Regions from separate parts of the Collibacillus ludicampi genome, predicted to be linked through region 2. Evidence: predicted binding sites of a transcription regulator. Region 2 holds the regulator's gene; each other region holds the start of a gene.
What was found. The regulator LexA, encoded in region 2, represses DNA repair genes until DNA is damaged. The targets are predictions, from matches to a motif close to CGAACATATGTTCG.

Region 1: the regulator LexA is predicted to act here: its motif matches at 2,615-2,628, upstream of DNHGIG_RS09860 (ImmA/IrrE family metallo-endopeptidase).
Region 3: the regulator LexA is predicted to act here: its motif matches at 2,929-2,942, upstream of DNHGIG_RS14585 (WYL domain-containing protein).

The regions. Positions count from the first base shown of each region.
Region 1 covers NZ_BOQE01000001.1:1,960,631-1,966,035, forward strand. The annotation lists gene DNHGIG_RS09850 (L-lactate permease) at 1-468, shown strand, start outside; gene dctA (C4-dicarboxylate transporter DctA) at 725-1,981, shown strand; gene DNHGIG_RS09860 (ImmA/IrrE family metallo-endopeptidase) at 2,056-2,589, opposite strand; gene DNHGIG_RS09865 (helix-turn-helix domain-containing protein) at 2,692-3,081, opposite strand; gene DNHGIG_RS09870 (helix-turn-helix transcriptional regulator) at 3,227-3,448, shown strand; gene DNHGIG_RS09875 (hypothetical protein) at 3,669-3,890, shown strand; gene DNHGIG_RS09880 (hypothetical protein) at 4,114-4,284, opposite strand; gene DNHGIG_RS09885 (hypothetical protein) at 4,301-4,555, opposite strand; gene DNHGIG_RS09890 (CaiB/BaiF CoA transferase family protein) at 4,822-5,405, shown strand, end outside.
Region 2 covers NZ_BOQE01000001.1:3,627,858-3,633,262, forward strand. The annotation lists gene mtnP (S-methyl-5'-thioadenosine phosphorylase) at 376-1,164, opposite strand; gene ligD (non-homologous end-joining DNA ligase) at 1,234-2,154, opposite strand; gene lexA (transcriptional repressor LexA) at 2,306-2,926, shown strand; gene glnA (type I glutamate--ammonia ligase) at 3,024-4,361, opposite strand; gene DNHGIG_RS18420 (MerR family transcriptional regulator) at 4,448-4,867, opposite strand; gene DNHGIG_RS18425 (methionine gamma-lyase family protein) at 4,975-5,405, opposite strand, start outside.
Region 3 covers NZ_BOQE01000001.1:2,882,224-2,887,628, reverse strand. The annotation lists gene DNHGIG_RS14600 (PD-(D/E)XK nuclease family protein) at 1-757, opposite strand, end outside; gene DNHGIG_RS14595 (hypothetical protein) at 971-1,102, opposite strand; gene DNHGIG_RS14590 (iron-containing alcohol dehydrogenase) at 1,400-2,563, shown strand; gene DNHGIG_RS14585 (WYL domain-containing protein) at 2,694-2,912, opposite strand; gene DNHGIG_RS14580 (YhjD family protein) at 3,208-3,540, shown strand; gene DNHGIG_RS14575 (beta-ketoacyl-[acyl-carrier-protein] synthase family protein) at 4,406-5,405, shown strand, end outside.

The DNA.
Region 1 (5,405 bases), 1.7 Mb from region 2:
ACCTTTGGGGAAACCATCAGCGAATTGAAGTTCCCAATTTTAACAATTTGTTCTGTCGTTGGATTTGCCTATATAACGAATGCTTCGGGAATGAGTGTAACTTTAGGTAAAGCGGTTGCATCAACAGGAGCTTTGTTCCCGTTCGTTTCCCCCATCTTAGGTTGGTTAGGGGTCTTTATTACCGGATCAGATACATCTTCCAATTTGCTATTCGGAAACTTGCAGAAGGTGTCGGCAACGAGTGTAGGAATGAAACCGGTGTTAGCGGTGGCGGCAAACTGTAGTGGAGGGGTTATGGGAAAAATGATTTCCCCGCAATCCATTGCGGTTGCTTGTGCCGCAGTGGGGATGCCTGGTAATGAATCCAAGTTGTTTCTCTTTACTGTCAAGCATAGTATCATTTTGGTTCTTTCGATTTGTGTCATTACGTATTTGCAATACAGTGTATTTTCTTGGATGATTCCATAACGAAAAGCTCACGCTCAAGCCGTGAGCTTTTTCGATGCAGGGATTTTTTTCACCAAAGTTCAGCGCCTGCTCCTAAATATCTATCTGATTTACAAAAATCGAAAGAAATCGACATAATACCATGAAAACGGAAACAATCGACTGAAAAGTAGACACCATGTAGTGAGGAAATTGAAATACTGCTTTTGACAGATTTATGAACACTTCGATACGCTAATGATTATGAAAGAGTTTTCACCATAGATGGAGGGTCGAAATGAAACGCAGTTCATTGGCTATTCAAGTATTGATCGCTGCTATTCTCGGTATCCTATTCGGTCTGATTGATCCTTCTTTAGCAGCGAAGTTCCAGGTACTCAGTGATGTCTTTATCAATATGATCAAAATGGTGATTACACCTCTTCTCTTCTCTATCATCACCGTCGGTATCGCGGGGATGGGGGATGTCAAGAAAATAGGGAAGATCGGGGGAAAAGCGATTTTATACTTTGAAATCGTTACAACTTTCGCGCTCTTGATCGGCTTGGTTGCGGTCAATGTCCTGCAACCGGGAACTGGTTTGGATTTGAGTCATTTGAGCAAAGGGGATATTTCGAAATACACCCAGGGCGCGTCCCACTTGTCTGCAGTCGATTTTCTCGTCAATATCGTGCCGACAAATATCGTCGATTCTTTGGCAAAAGGGGACATGTTGCAAGTACTCTTCTTTTCCACACTTTTTGGACTTGCTCTGTCAACGCTCGGCGAACGTGGTAAACCAGTGATTTCGTTTTTCGAACGTGTATCGGAAGCGATGTTTAAACTCGTCGATATGATTATGAAGCTATCTCCTTTCGGCGTATTCGGGGCGATGTCATATACAATCGGGAAGTTTGGGATTCATACGTTAAAGCCTCTCGCTGAACTGGTCGGTGTCGTCTATTTGACGATGGTCATTTTTATCGTTGTCGTTCTTGGAACGGTCGCGAAAATGTATGGGTTTAGTATCTGGCGTCTGATCAAATATATCAAGGAAGAGATCGTGGTCGTTCTCGGAACTTCCTCCTCCGAGTCGGTGTTGCCCAATCTTATGGAGAAGATGGAACGTTACGGTTGTTCCAAGAGCGTGGTAGGCCTGGTGGTTCCGACAGGTTATTCATTCAATCTGGACGGAACATCGATCTACTTGTCGATCGCGGCGGTCTTTATCGCGCAGATTTATGGGATTCATCTGGATTTGATGCACCAGTTGACGATCATCGCGATCTTGATGCTCACATCAAAAGGTGCCGCTGCGGTAACAGGCGGAGGGTTTATCACACTGGCGGCCACGCTTGCGGCGACACACGTCGTGCCTGTGGAAGGGCTTGCTTTGATCATTGGGGTTGACCGTTTCCTTTCGATGGCGCGTGCGCTCGTCAACCTGATCGGCAATGCGGCGGCTACGATCGTTGTCGCGAAGTGGGAAAAAGAATTTGATGAGTCAAAGATGCGCGCTGAAGATATGCAATTGACGAAGAAGTCGGTGGCATAATCAAAACAACAGCAATGAAGAAACAAGCTCTCCTTGCGAAGAGGAGAGCTTTTCGTTTGTTTTGGTTCCATCCGTCACACACATGAATCTTCTCTTCTGAATGTAGGAGGGTGCGCCAAAGTGGAGGTCAATCGTTTTTGATATTGAATTTGCTGCAATTTCTGTTTGAAAATTTCCAAACGGCGTTTCATAAAGAAAGGAGTTACACGAAAGTGATAGGAAAGGGTTACATGATGATGCAGTCCCGACTCAATCACCTCTATAAGAAAACGAGTAGGGACTAGTAAGTGCATCGCCATTTTGTTTGCTTGCGCTTCTTGTAATTTGATCAACATATCGGGGAGGTTCAGTTGAGATCCAGTGTGAATTAATATATGACACAATTCATGAGCAAAGTCTTCACGTTGTTCAAGTGGTTGTAAACGTTCATCTATAATGACGAATCTCTTTTCAAGAAAAGCCATACTTTTGCACGAGGCATATGTAAAACCGACTCCAAGAGAGGATGCAATGTACTCAAGATCGATTTGACTTGCATTCTGAATGTCCAGTTTGTGTAACAGTTCATCAACCAAAGATTCAAGACGAGTCAGCGGAATTGAATTCAATTCTAACCCCTCCTACCGCTCGCAGCAAACATATGTTCGTTAACTCATGTGAAATAAAAAGCCCGGATGGGCTATTCTTATGTGGGAAGTTATTCTTGGGGATTATTTCGTTTTCCCTTTATTCATCTTTTGCATGATCGTCCAAGCTCGAAGAAAATCTTTTATCGTCTCGGTTGGTGAGGAAAGGAGTTCTTTAAACGCGACTTCTTCCTGCAAAAGGGTTCTCAGTTGTTCAACTTCTTCTGGCGTAAGATTCTCTATGACATCGTTCAATATCGATCGTTTTTGTGCGGGATCGTTCGTTCCTTTTATGAGGTAATCAGTTGTTACTTGATAGATTTCAGCGAGTTTTGCCAGAGTTTCAGGATCGGGTTCGCGTTTACCGGTTTCATATTGTGTATAGGCAGGTCTTGTAATGCCAAGAATTTTCGCCACTTGTTCTTGTGTTAAATTACGTTTTTCCCTCAAACCGCGTAAACGTTGGCCTATCATCCTTCTCACCTCCAGCGCTATCCTTAGAATACCGTAACAATTCGTGACGAAAAAGAAATGTATCAAAAAGTTACTGTATCCCTTGTTTAGGTAACATTCTGTGACTTATAATAGATGTAACGTATCGTTACGGAGGTGAAGATAAGTGAATCACAAGTGGCTTGAAAATATTCGGAAAGAAAAAAACATGACCCATGAAGCTGTTGCTGTTCAGTCTAAAATTACTCGGCATTATTACACAATGATTGAAAACGGCAATAGACGGCCAAGCGTTGATGTTGCGAAACGTATCGCAGCCGTTCTTGGTTTTGATTGGACGCTTTTTTTTGAACAGAATAGTAACGAATCGTTACAAAGGAAAGTGTAGTCGAATGCTCTTATTTTACCTCTTGGCAAATAAAATATGATGTTCACGTTATGGAAACATATATTTGGAAAAGTTTTCAATGGATGCATGAGATGTGGAATGTCGATGCAGTAAGTAAATCGAAATTTGCATGAAAGGGGATTTGAAACAGAATGAGAAGATTTGAAACGGTAGAGAACATACAAAGTCAAGTCATCTTCCTGAACGGACTGATCCCAATATGAACGCTACAGAAGCGGTTGATTATTACGAAAAGCAAATTTGCGATTGGTGTTCGTTCAGGCAGGCAGGACTCTTTCTCGAATGCGTTTCATGTCCCATCGAACAATGGAAACAGAAGATTATCGCGGAACATATGAAATTAGCAATACGTGTCAGGAAACAAAATCGAATCGATGGAAAGAGAGAAGAGCCAATCGATGTTGACCGTCGATCCGAGTAACCATTGGATTGGACGGTATTTGAGACATGAAATATGAGGAGCAAGGGAACACTAACTCAAAATGAACATGAAGGAGTCAGAGTCATGACAACGCAATTGATTGTTCTATGGACGATCTTAGGTGTAATCCCATTGCTCATCCTAATCTTCCTGTATATAGTTGCTTTTAAGTATCCAAACAGATGAAAAGGACCTTCTCTCCGAAGGTCCTTTCATATTCCAATTAAAAGTCGTCTTCCGTCAAATGCATATCGGAATCCTCCATTGTATCCGGGATGTCTCTTCCCCATCCTCTTCGAATCAATTCTTGCAGGATGGCAAAATTTTCACGATCATTTTGTCGGCTTAACTCTTCCAACTCCTCTGTCGACATACGTTTATAATCATGTTCCATGATGTCCACCTCAAGGTTAGTACCGATGGAATTCTTCGGGGGTATCGAAGTCCAATTCATTGCCAAAGTAGTAGTTTAGAGTTCCTTTCAAATCAGAACTGTCCACTCGATTGATAAAATCGTTTAGAAAATTAGTGAGTGAACTGTTCGTTTTTTCACGTGCAGATTCAACGATCGGTAAATCGTTTTCTCCTAAAACGATCTGCATGTCAAAGTGTTCGTTGATCAATTCGACGATTGATTCAATCAGATTTTCTTTCGTCTCATACATACGGCGTCCTCCGGTAGACAAGTGATGGTTCTAATATTCCCCGTAAGAAAATTGTTATGATCGGATCGTACCTTCAGAGGGGCGAATTTTTACAAAACAAAACCGCCACCAAGGTGGTTTTGTTTTCGGTATTTAAGAATATATTTTTGTTATTATAGTAGAAATATTATGTATTATATGATTTCATTATTAGTATATAATGATCATTATATTTAAAAAATTAACGAATGTATTTTTCCAATCGTTTTAGGAAAGGAGAGTTTCGTATGGGCCGACCATTGGAAGGTGTACGAATCATTGAACTGGGGTCTTTTATCGCTGGGCCGTTTGCAACGCGATTACTCGCCGATTTTGGAGCGGAAGTGATCAAAGTGGAATCACTGGGCGGAGACCAATTGCGCCAGTGGGGGATCGGACCGGAAGGAATGGATTCCTATTGGAGCATGATTCAACAGAGAAATAAGAAATCGATTGCAGTTAACCTTCGCGATCATGAAGGGCAAAAGATCGTGCGCGAGCTGATACGTACGGCGGATGCAGTGGTAGAAAATTTCAAGCCGGGTACGCTGGAAAAATGGAATCTTTCACATGACCAACTGAAACAAATCAATCCGCGTTTGATTATTACAGGTGTAAGCGGATTCGGGCAAACTGGCCCGTATAGGGATCGACCCGGATTTGGAAATATTGCGGAATCGATGGGCGGTTGGAGGTATGTCACCGGTTTTCCCGATCGTCCGCCAGTGAGGGTAGGGTTATCTCTGGGCGATTCGGTCGCCGCACTATATGCAGTCATCGGTACATTGCTCGCGCTGTATCACCGGGATGCGAGAAAATCCGGTGAAGGACA
Region 2 (5,405 bases):
ATCGTTTCGGCGGGTATATGCATTGCGCTTATGCTCCGTGAAGGTCGTCTCGCATGGAATCATAATCATATGTTGCGAGACGACCTTCAAAGTCGCTATTACGCGCAATGCATATACCCTTTTACATCCGAAAGGAAGCGAGACGACCTCCAAAGTCGCTGTTTCACGCCAAGCATATGCCCTCTTAACAGCTTAAAGGAAGCGCAACAACCTTCCACTCACATCTGCGCTGCAAGCGATACACCCACCCAAAAGACACTCCGGTAATTTTGGAAGCCACAACTTCTCCTTCCGCAACAGAAACTTTTTACACTCTGATGAGACTACTTAAGGCACGTGTGGCTATTTTGAAAAACTTGGGGTTATACAATCGTCCTACAAGGTCCCCAGTTCATCCAGCGCATGTGGACACGCGCATGTGCGCTCATGGTGACCGTTTTCGATCGTTAAGAGAAAGAGTTTTCGAACGGTCTCAATCCGGTCTTTCATGGTATCGATCACTTCCTGATGAGTGAGTGCATGCGGACTGATCCCCGAACAGTAGTTGGTCACGATACCGACCGTCGCGTAACAAAATCGGGCTTCTTTCGCTAAGATCACCTCGGGTACGGATGTCATCCCAACCACGTCCCCTCCCCAAGAGGCGTATGTGCGAATCTCGGCACGTGTCTCAAAACGCGGGCCTTCCGTACAGACATATACGCCGCCGTCTTGAACAAGAATCCCGTTCTCCCTGGCCACTTCGACCAATTGTCGTCGCAAACGATTGCAATAAGGATCGGTCATATCGATATGTATGACCCCTTCTTCTCCTTCAAAAAACGTTTGCACGCGATTTTTCGTCATATCGATAAAATCATCAACGATCACCAGACTACCAGGGGGCAGTTCCCGCTTCAGTGAACCTACAGCAGCCGTCGCCAGAACCTGCTGCACCCCCAACTCTTGCAACGCACGGATGTTCGCGCGAAAGTTGATTTTGTGTGGCGGTACAGAATGTTTATAACCGTGACGTGGCAGGAAAACAATCCGTTTCCCTTTGTATTCGCCTATGGTAACTTCTACAGCACCGAAAGATGTATGTATCATTTGACGAGTGGAATGATCCAGCAACGCCGGATCGTAAACGCCAGTCCCCCCGATTATCGCGAATTCTGCTTGCATGGGCTCCTCCTTTAATCACCGTACCAGGTATTGGGTCATAACCATTTAATCAGAGGATGTTCTCCTTCGTCAAGATGAGGAATGTTGGCGTATCAATTGTAGCAACTCTCCAATGTCTACTCCGGGACGAGTCAGAGGTGCGAACAAATCGCCCAATGTATTCACGCGTGATACCATGTTTACAATCGTAAAATCTTCGGGTACAACCCCTTTTTGCAGTTCCTCCCAAGTGAGAGGGGCGGATACACAAGCCTTTGCAACCGCTCTGGCCGAATACGGAGCGATCAACGTTTTGTTCGGCGCATGTTGCAGGTAGTCGATATACACTTTGTCCCCGCGATCCTTCACCATCCGCTCAACTGTAATGATTTTCGGGTATTTTTCTGCCATAAACCGACCGATGAAGGAAGTGATCATCCGGGTGTCTTCATATGAAAAACCTAGAGCGAGCGGAATGAATATTTGGATACCGGATGCGCCTGAGGTTTTCGGATAAGAAGGGAGCCCCAGATCGTCCAAAACCTCCTTCAAACGTAACGCGACTTCTCTTACCTTTTCAAATCCGGGAACAGACGGATCCAAATCAAACGCGATGTTCGTCGGACTATTCGGCGCTTGGATTTGGGAAAACCACGGATGAAGCTCAATACAAGCATGATTGGCCAACCAGATGAGAGTGCTCGTATCATTCGCTAACATGTAATGAATGGTTCGTTTGCTCTCCTCCGACCAAACAGGATACGTATTGACCCATTTCGGCGTTTCTTTCGGCGCGTTCTTCTGATAAAACGAGTGCGCGTGAATCCCGTCCGGAAAACGGATCACTGTCAACGGCCGATTTTTCAAATGAGGAATTAAGTAAGAAGCCATTTGAATGATGTACTGGATATATTCCGCTTTGGTAATCCCCGCTTCCGGCCAAAGCACCTTATCAAGGTTCGTAACGCGTACAGGATGTTCACAGATAAGCGTATTCCCATCAGCCGTCATAAGAACCCTCCTCAAACTATTCATTCAGTAGAGTTCCCAGACTGGAGAATTTCCACATGCGAACTCATGTTTGTATAATTTGCCATCCTATGATATAATTCAAGTAAACGACGTGTGTTTACGAGATCTGCGTAATAGGAGAGTTATTTTCATGGTCAAATTATCGAAAAGGCAACAGCAGATTATCGATTTTATAAAGAAAGAAGTTCGGGAAAAAGGATATCCGCCTTCTGTTCGGGAAATTGGGGAAGCGGTCGGTCTGGCTTCCAGTTCAACCGTGCACGGACATTTAGCAAGGCTTGAACAAAAAGGGCTAATCCGTAGGGATCCGACGAAACCAAGGGCAATTGAAGTGTTGGATACGGATGAGTACATGGCAGATTATGAATATTCGACCGTGATGGCCCCCATCATCGGCAAAGTTACGGCGGGCAGCCCGATCACAGCGATCGAAAACATCGAAGACTATTTCCCCCTTCCCTCCCGTTTTGTCGGAGACGCGGAAGTGTTTCTTCTTCAGGTACAAGGGGATTCGATGATTGAAGCGGGTATCCTCGACGGAGATCTTGTCATCGTACGCAAACAGTCGACCGCCCAGAACGGTGAGATTGTTGTCGCGATGACGGAAGAGGGAGAAGCGACTGTGAAACGCTTCTTCAAGGAATCGGATCACATTCGTTTACAGCCTGAGAATGCTTCTATGGAACCATTGCGCTATCATAACGTAGTGATCTTAGGAAAGGTGATCGGCGTCTTCCGTCATATCTTTTAAGATCGAATGGTGTTAATCGTATCCTTTAACAAACAGGTAAGCATGCAATCGAAACAAAAAACTCCGGCGGTAAACCGGAGTTTTTTGTTATTCATCCTTAATAAAGAGATAAGTATTGATCGCGTTCCCATGGTGTGACGTGCGTACGGAACATGTCCCACTCGATCGTTTTCGCTTCTACGAAATGTGTGAGTGCATGTTCACCGAGAGCACTGCAGATCACTTCATCGGCAAGAAGCTCGTCAATCGCTTCTTTCAAGCTGCCAGGCAAGGACAGAATGCCTTCTCTTTCACGTTCCGCATCACTCATGACATAGATATTGCGATTGACTGCTTCCGGCAACGGAAGTTCACGTTTAATTCCGTCGAGACCCGCTTTCAACATGACTGCAAGAGCCAAGTACGGGTTACAGGAAGGATCCGGGTTACGGACTTCAATCCGTGTAGACAAACCGCGGGAAGCAGGGATGCGAACGAGCGGCGAACGATTTTTCGCAGACCAAGCGATGTAAACAGGTGCTTCGTATCCCGGAACGAGCCGCTTGTACGAGTTGACCGTCGGGTTCGTGATCGCTGCAAAGCCGCGAGCGTGCGCCAGAATACCCGCCAGATAATGTTTCGCAACTTTTGAAAGGCCCAGCTCGTCATGTTCGTCGTAGAATGCATTGCCCTTCTCGGTGAAGAGGGATTGGTGTGTATGCATTCCGGAACCGTTGACGCCGAATAACGGTTTCGGCATAAATGTTGCATGTAAACCGTATTGACGTGCGATTGTCTTGACAACTAATTTAAATGTCATGATATTGTCTGCAGCTTGGACGGCATCCGCATATTTGAAATCGATCTCATGTTGCCCGATCGCCACCTCGTGGTGAGAAGCCTCGATTTCAAATCCCATTTTTTCGAGAGCAAGAACGATTTCACGACGGCAGTTTTCCCCGAGATCGACAGGTGCAAGATCGAAATAACCGCCTTTATCGTTGACTTCCATGGTAGGATTGCCTTGTTCGTCCATTTTGAAGAGGAAGAATTCCGGCTCCGGACCCACATTCATACTCGTGAAGCCCATTTCTTTCGCTTCTGCGAGCACACGCTTCAAGATGCCACGGGGATCCCCTTCAAACGGAGTTCCGTCAGGCATATAGATGTCACAGATCAGACGGGCAACTTTTCCATGCTCGCTGCCCCATGGGAAGATCAGCCATGTGGAGAGATCAGGGTAGAGATACATATCCGATTCCTCGATACGTACGAACCCTTCGATGGAGGAACCGTCAAACATCATCTTATTGTCAAGGACTTTTTCAAGTTGTGAAATAGGTACTTCCACATTTTTGATCACACCGAGAAGGTCTGTGAACTGCAGGCGCAGATAACGGACATTCTCTTCCTTGGCCATGCGAATAATGTCTTCGCGGGTATAATTGCGGTTCATGTTCTGGTAGCCTCCTTTTGTATATACAGATGCGAATGAATAAAAATTCGCATCGGGATTAACCTGTCACAACACCACTTCCATGATTAGTGGAAAAAACGTGAAAGCTCTCCTTGGATCAAACTGTTCGGTAAACCCGGACGGCTTGCTCTCGTTATGATTTCCTTTTTCAGCAGATCATGCAACTCTTGTTCCGTGAGCTCTTTTCTCTCTTTACGCTCGGGCCCTATCTTCACATCCGCTTCCGGTAACTGAGAAGCTTCAGGTGCAACGCCTACCATTTTTTTGATCCCAGCAATGTTCAACCCTTGATCGATATATCGTTTAATTTCTAACAAACGTTCCACATCGTTAAAAGAAAACAATCGTTGTTTACCTTCCGTTCTTGCAGGGCGAATTAACCCGTGTTGTTCATAGTAACGAATCTGGCGGGCAGAAAGATCCGTAAGCTTCTGCACGATTCCAATGGGAAAAAGCGCCAAATTCCGCCTGATTTCATCGTTCATGTGGAATCCCCCTCTGTTAGAAATTCCAACCGACACTTGTATTATAAAATTGGTACAATAAAAGTGTCAAGCAGTGTTAATTAATTTGACATAAAAAACCCGAATGACTACAGCAATTGTTTTTCCATCATGGTTTGAACCGCTAAAAGAATGGCCAATTTGGCATGTTCATATGTAAGCCCGCCTTGTAAAAAACCGATATAAGGTTCGCGCAAGGGACCATCCGCCGATAGTTCCAAAGAAGCACCTTGTACAAATGTGCCGGCCGCCATGATCACGGGATCCGCGTATCCTGGCATTGCCCAGGGTTCGGGGCGCACGTGAGAATCGACAGGTGATGCCGCTTGAATCGATTGACAAAATGAAATCAGCCGCTCTTTTGTCCCCAAACGGAACGCCTGGATAATATCCGTTCTTTTCGCATTCCATTTCGGCAGTGTTTCAAGCCCCAACTTTTCGAAAAGCAAAGCGGCAAACACCGCACCTTTTAATGCCTCTCCTACTACATGCGGCGCCAAGAAGAAACCTTGTAGAATAT
Region 3 (5,405 bases), 750 kb from region 2:
AGGTGAGCCCATCTCCACCCTTTGTATCGTTTCTAATACCTTCCCAATGAGGCAAATGCCACTTTGCGAAAGGGATGAATGCACTTCCTCGGTTCCCTGTTATTCCAATATCCTTCAGAATTAAATCATTCATATCCAATTGTTCAATGAGACATGAAAATGTTCGTTCGGGAGTGATAAAGCCTTTTGTTCGATTCAGATACTCCAAGACAATGTCATTATCTTTAGGAGCCGGCCAATTATTATACTCCATTACTTTTTCTCTTAATTCCTCTAGGAGTAAAGACAATTTTCTGTCGGGTAAATCCGTAGGTATCAAAGATACGATTTGTGAGTAAGTCAATTTTTTAAAATTCTTTGACTTAGGCTTCTCTCCGTCAATGGTTAAATAGTAGTAATGGAATGTTGCTTCCTCAATTTCTAACAGTTCCTCTATTTTATTTTTGAATTCCTTCGATGAATAATTTTTTGTTTGGTCTTTTCCTTCGTGTGCAAGAATCTTATTCTCAATAACAATGATTATCTTTTCATCATGACTATAAAGAATGAGATCAGGAATATCTCTTCGATTCTTTTGCGAGACAGTCTTACGAGTCATCGATTTCCAATGAATTGAATGTTGCCCTTTCGCATTAAGGAGAAAATGAATTAAGTTTATTCTAAATTCAGGTAGGGTTTCAAAAGTATAACTAAGTAGATTCGTAAAGGAATCTTCCCGTAATCCAATTCCCAAAATTTCAAAAATGGATTCTTCCATACTCTTACATACCACCTCCACGAGTTTTAACAAAATTTTATGCTTGCAATGTTTCATGTTCAATACTCTCTGTTTAAGTTAGGGCTTGCTGAATAATAAAAAATTCTGTCAATCCTGCGAAGATCCAGAGTAATCAATATGAATTAAGTGGAAAGTAAATGAAAAGACCGCCTGGTAATCAGACGGTCATTTGTTACCTCGAGTCAATGATCCTTAACAACCGCAGGCTCCTGCGCCAGCTCCATAGCCTGCACCGCCATAACCAGGAACAAGTAAGAAGAACAAGACGAAGATGATAAGAAAAACAATCGCCCAACGTGTAAAGTATCCGAATGTGCCGTCCATTGTCTTCACCCCTTAAAATCAAGATGTTATATGTTATCGAAAGATGTGGATTTGTGAAACGGCTTTTATCCAATATTAAAAGTGAAAATCCGCCTGTTTCCAGTTGTCCTATGAGAGTTGCCTGCGAGCGATTTGCCAGCATTTTACCATTCTAATATTTCCTTCAGGTAATTTGCGAAGAAATAGTGCCTCTTTTATGTGTCATAACATTATTATATGTTTATTAGAGCAATGACTGTAACCGCATCCTAAATGAGCGGTAATCAGCGTAAGAAATACTAAGAAGGAGAGATCCTGATGAATCCTTTTACTTTTCACAATCCAACAAAACTTATTTTTGGAGAAGGGCAACTTGAGCAGCTTCGCACAGAAATTCCTCCTTTTGGGAAGAAAATTTTACTTGTTTATGGTGGCGGAAGCATCAAACGCAATGGAATTTATGACAATGTCATGAGAATATTACAGGATATCGATGCAACTGTTTATGAATTGCCTGGTGTGGAGCCGAATCCCCGCTTATCCACCGTACATAAAGGAGTTGACATATGTAAAGCGGAAGGAATTGAGTTTTTGCTCGCTGTAGGTGGTGGTAGCGTTATTGACTGCACCAAGGCGATTACTATTGGTGCAAAGTATGAGGGCGATGTATGGGATATTATCACTCGAAAAGTAACGCCAACAGATGCATTGCCTTTTGGAACGGTTCTGACCTTAGCTGCAACCGGTTCCGAGATGAATTCAGGATCCGTGATTACCAATTGGGAAACAAAGGAGAAATATGGTTGGGGAAGTCCTCTGGTTTACCCCAAGTTTTCGATTCTCGATCCGGTTCATACGTTTACCGTACCTAAAGATCATACGGTTTATGGAATCGTTGATATCATGTCACACGTGTTTGAGCAGTATTTTCATCATGTCCCCAATACACCGCTGCAAGACCGGATGTGTGAATCGATTTTGAAAACGGTGATCGAAACCGCTCCGAAGCTTATAGAGGATTTTGATCATTATGAACATCGGGAAACCATATTGTACTGCGGTACCATGGCATTGAACGGAATACTCGACATGGGATTCGATGGCGACTGGGGGACTCATCAGATTGAACATGCGGTTTCCGCTGTTTATGACATCCCACATGGGGGAGGACTGGCTATCTTATTTCCGAACTGGATGAAATATTGTTTGGAGGAAAATGTTGATCGGTTTAAGCAGTTAGCGATTCGCGTCTTTGATGTGAACCCCGAAAGAAAATCGGATCATGAGATTGCATTAGAAGGGATCGAAAAGCTTCGTGCATTCTGGAACAGCCTCGGGGCTCCATCCCGCTTAGCTGATTATAACATTGATGATTCACAACTCGAAGTACTGGCTGAGAAAGCGTTGGCGAGAGGAGAAGTCGGAAGGTTTAAGCGATTGAACAAGGAAGACATCTTGGAGATTTATAAAATGTCATTATAAGCAACTAAAAAAGTACGATCTCTTCCCGCCATGCCCCGGTTCGCCTTTTTACTGCCGGCATACAGATGACCGTGCGGAACGGCCGCTTTGATGATCTCGCTCAGATTCCGCAGAATCTGCTCCCAGTGGCTCAGAACCGGGGCTTATTTTTTCTTGCCGGAATGGCCGCAAGGATTTTGTCGATCTTAAACATCCGGTTCGCATGTCTCTGATAACAGTATGCCTTCACGTGTTCCCCACTGATCTCCTTCAGTTTAACAGTCCGTTTGGTAAATTGCTCGTTACGATCCATGTAGATGATGTCAACGAGAGCCCCGGTATCAAGATAGCGCTCCAAGTCCTTCAGCATGATACCACCTCAAATGCGAACTCATGTTCGTATTTATTATATCCATTCGAACTCGCAAATAAAACCCGCTATAATGAATTTGGTGATTCCAATGTGTGGACGAAGAATGATTCAGTGAGTGCATCAGATCGGTTAAATAATATGTATGATGAACAATTGGTTGAGGAATAAGAAACCGCCCTGAGTGACGAGGCGGTTTCTTGTTTTCGTACCATTATTAAATTGGTAAAAATTTCTATGTAATCCTGCTCGTATGATGAGTACAATAGGAACATACGTTCTCGTTGTAGGTGATATGATGAACAAAGCACGTGCGACTGCATTGATACGCGAGCTGTTGCTTCGTGAGCTTATGTTGAAATTGATTGAGCGAGAGATCAAAGCGTCTCAATCCTGGGCGAGCAGTATGTTCGAGACGTTGCATAAGAGGATCTCAGAAGAGATGGTTACAGTCAGGCGGCAATTACATAGCAACGCGATCTTCATCATTGAAAAGGAATGGCGCAACTGGGATGTAGTCGTGAAGTTTAAAGAGAAAGGTTTGATCAAAGAGGTACCTTACATGTTGCCGATGCTTGAAGCGGAGGCGATCGGAATGTTGGAGCATATATTGGATCCCCAAATCTAGCAGTGATTTCGCAAGGGGATCCAATCGTCAAATTCAGTCCTATGTATTTTTGTAAAATCATCCTACTACAGTTTTGCTTTCCCCCATCCCTTCTCCCCTACACGCATGCACGGCTCTTTACCGGCTGTGAATACCGACCGTGATTTGACGAACCTGACCTCACTTTGTATTCGTGATCCATAAAAAAAACCGCCTGATAAATCAGACGGTCTTAAACGACGGGCTGTGTTGACTGCTCTTATCAATAACCTCCTGCACCTGCAGCTCCATAGCCTGCACCGCCATAACCAGGAACGAGTAAGATGAACAAGACGAAGATGATAAGAAATACAATAGCCCAACGAGTAAAAGATCCAAACATTGTCTTCACCCCTCAAAATCAAGATATTATATGTTATCGGGGGATGTCATTTCTTGAAACGGCTAATAACCTGAGCAAAAGAAAAGTTCGCCTTCTGAACAGACGCTCATGAAAAATTGGCGAAAAAGCGATGGAAAAATTTCGCGAAAGTCAAGACTTCATTTACTAAGGATAAGAAAGTTTCGGCACGAATCTCCCTATCATCACAAATACTGATTGGAAGAAAACCCACTTCGGTTCATGAAAGTGTATGGGAGTTTTTCAATAAGATGAAATATCCAATACGAGAAAATCATACAATAAAAGGATTCTCTTTGGTGGAACTTAGTGGTAAAATCAATCCATATCCGTCTTTCGTGGTGATGTTTGTTCGTACTTACATCTTACCTATGAGTGGCGGATTTTTGTTATTCAAAATTGCCTCATAAATTTAATTTACTGGCTCTGTATTAATTCTATGTATATATTACCTTACAGTTTAATTCCTGTTCGGAGGGATATGTATTGACTCGGATAGTCATAACAGGTTATGGTGTGAAAGCACCCGGAGTAAGCAACAGGGATGAATTCAGAAAGGTATTGGAGAAAGGAATATGTACACAAGAAGTGCTTCAGGGGATAGGACCGAAAAATTCGAGCATTGTTTGTGGTGTCATACATGAAAACTTTGAAATTATTTCTGGAAAAAAATATAATAGATATCCGAGAGTGAGCCAATTGGCGATCGCGGCAACTGTAGATGCCGTAGAGATGGCTGGTTTACACAATTTAAATGATTGCCGTATCGCAGTCATTATCGGTACATCTACCGGTGGGTACCGAGAATTCGAATCGTCTATTACATATACAACGAACGATACATATGATAACTTTCCCTATTGGACTGCCGGATTAGTGAACATGCACAGCGTCTCTTCCGCTGTTGCCGCACATCTAGGTATTAAACCTCAAGCATTTACTCTTAGCACAGGCTGTACAGCTAGTACGGACGCTGTACTTATGGGGCAATTATTACTGGAAAGTAACAAGGCGGACGTTTGTATTGTTGGTGGAGCGGAAACTCCATTATCTCGTATTGTCATTTACTCTTTAGCAAGGCTAAACTTACTGCCAATCGATAAGGATGTCAATCAGTCTGGTGTCCCCTTTTCCAGTAAACATAATGGATTTGTCATATCTGAGGGAGCAGGAGTATTAATATTAGAACGTGAAGTTGATGCTGTCTCTAGAAAGGCACCGATACTAGGGGTTATCCATCCTGTAAGTACGAACAATGATGGAGTTTCCATTAATGGAATGGACAGAACGGGAAAAACCATGATTTCCGCACTGAAAAATGCAATTGGAGACATTACACCAACTTATTTAAACAGTCAGGCGTTGGGTCTAAAAGATAACGATAGAATCGACAGTATCGCACATCAAACGTTATTTGGAACATCCATCCCTATTACTTCAATAAAAGGGATGATTGGACATGCTTTTGGTGCTTCTGGTGCTTTGC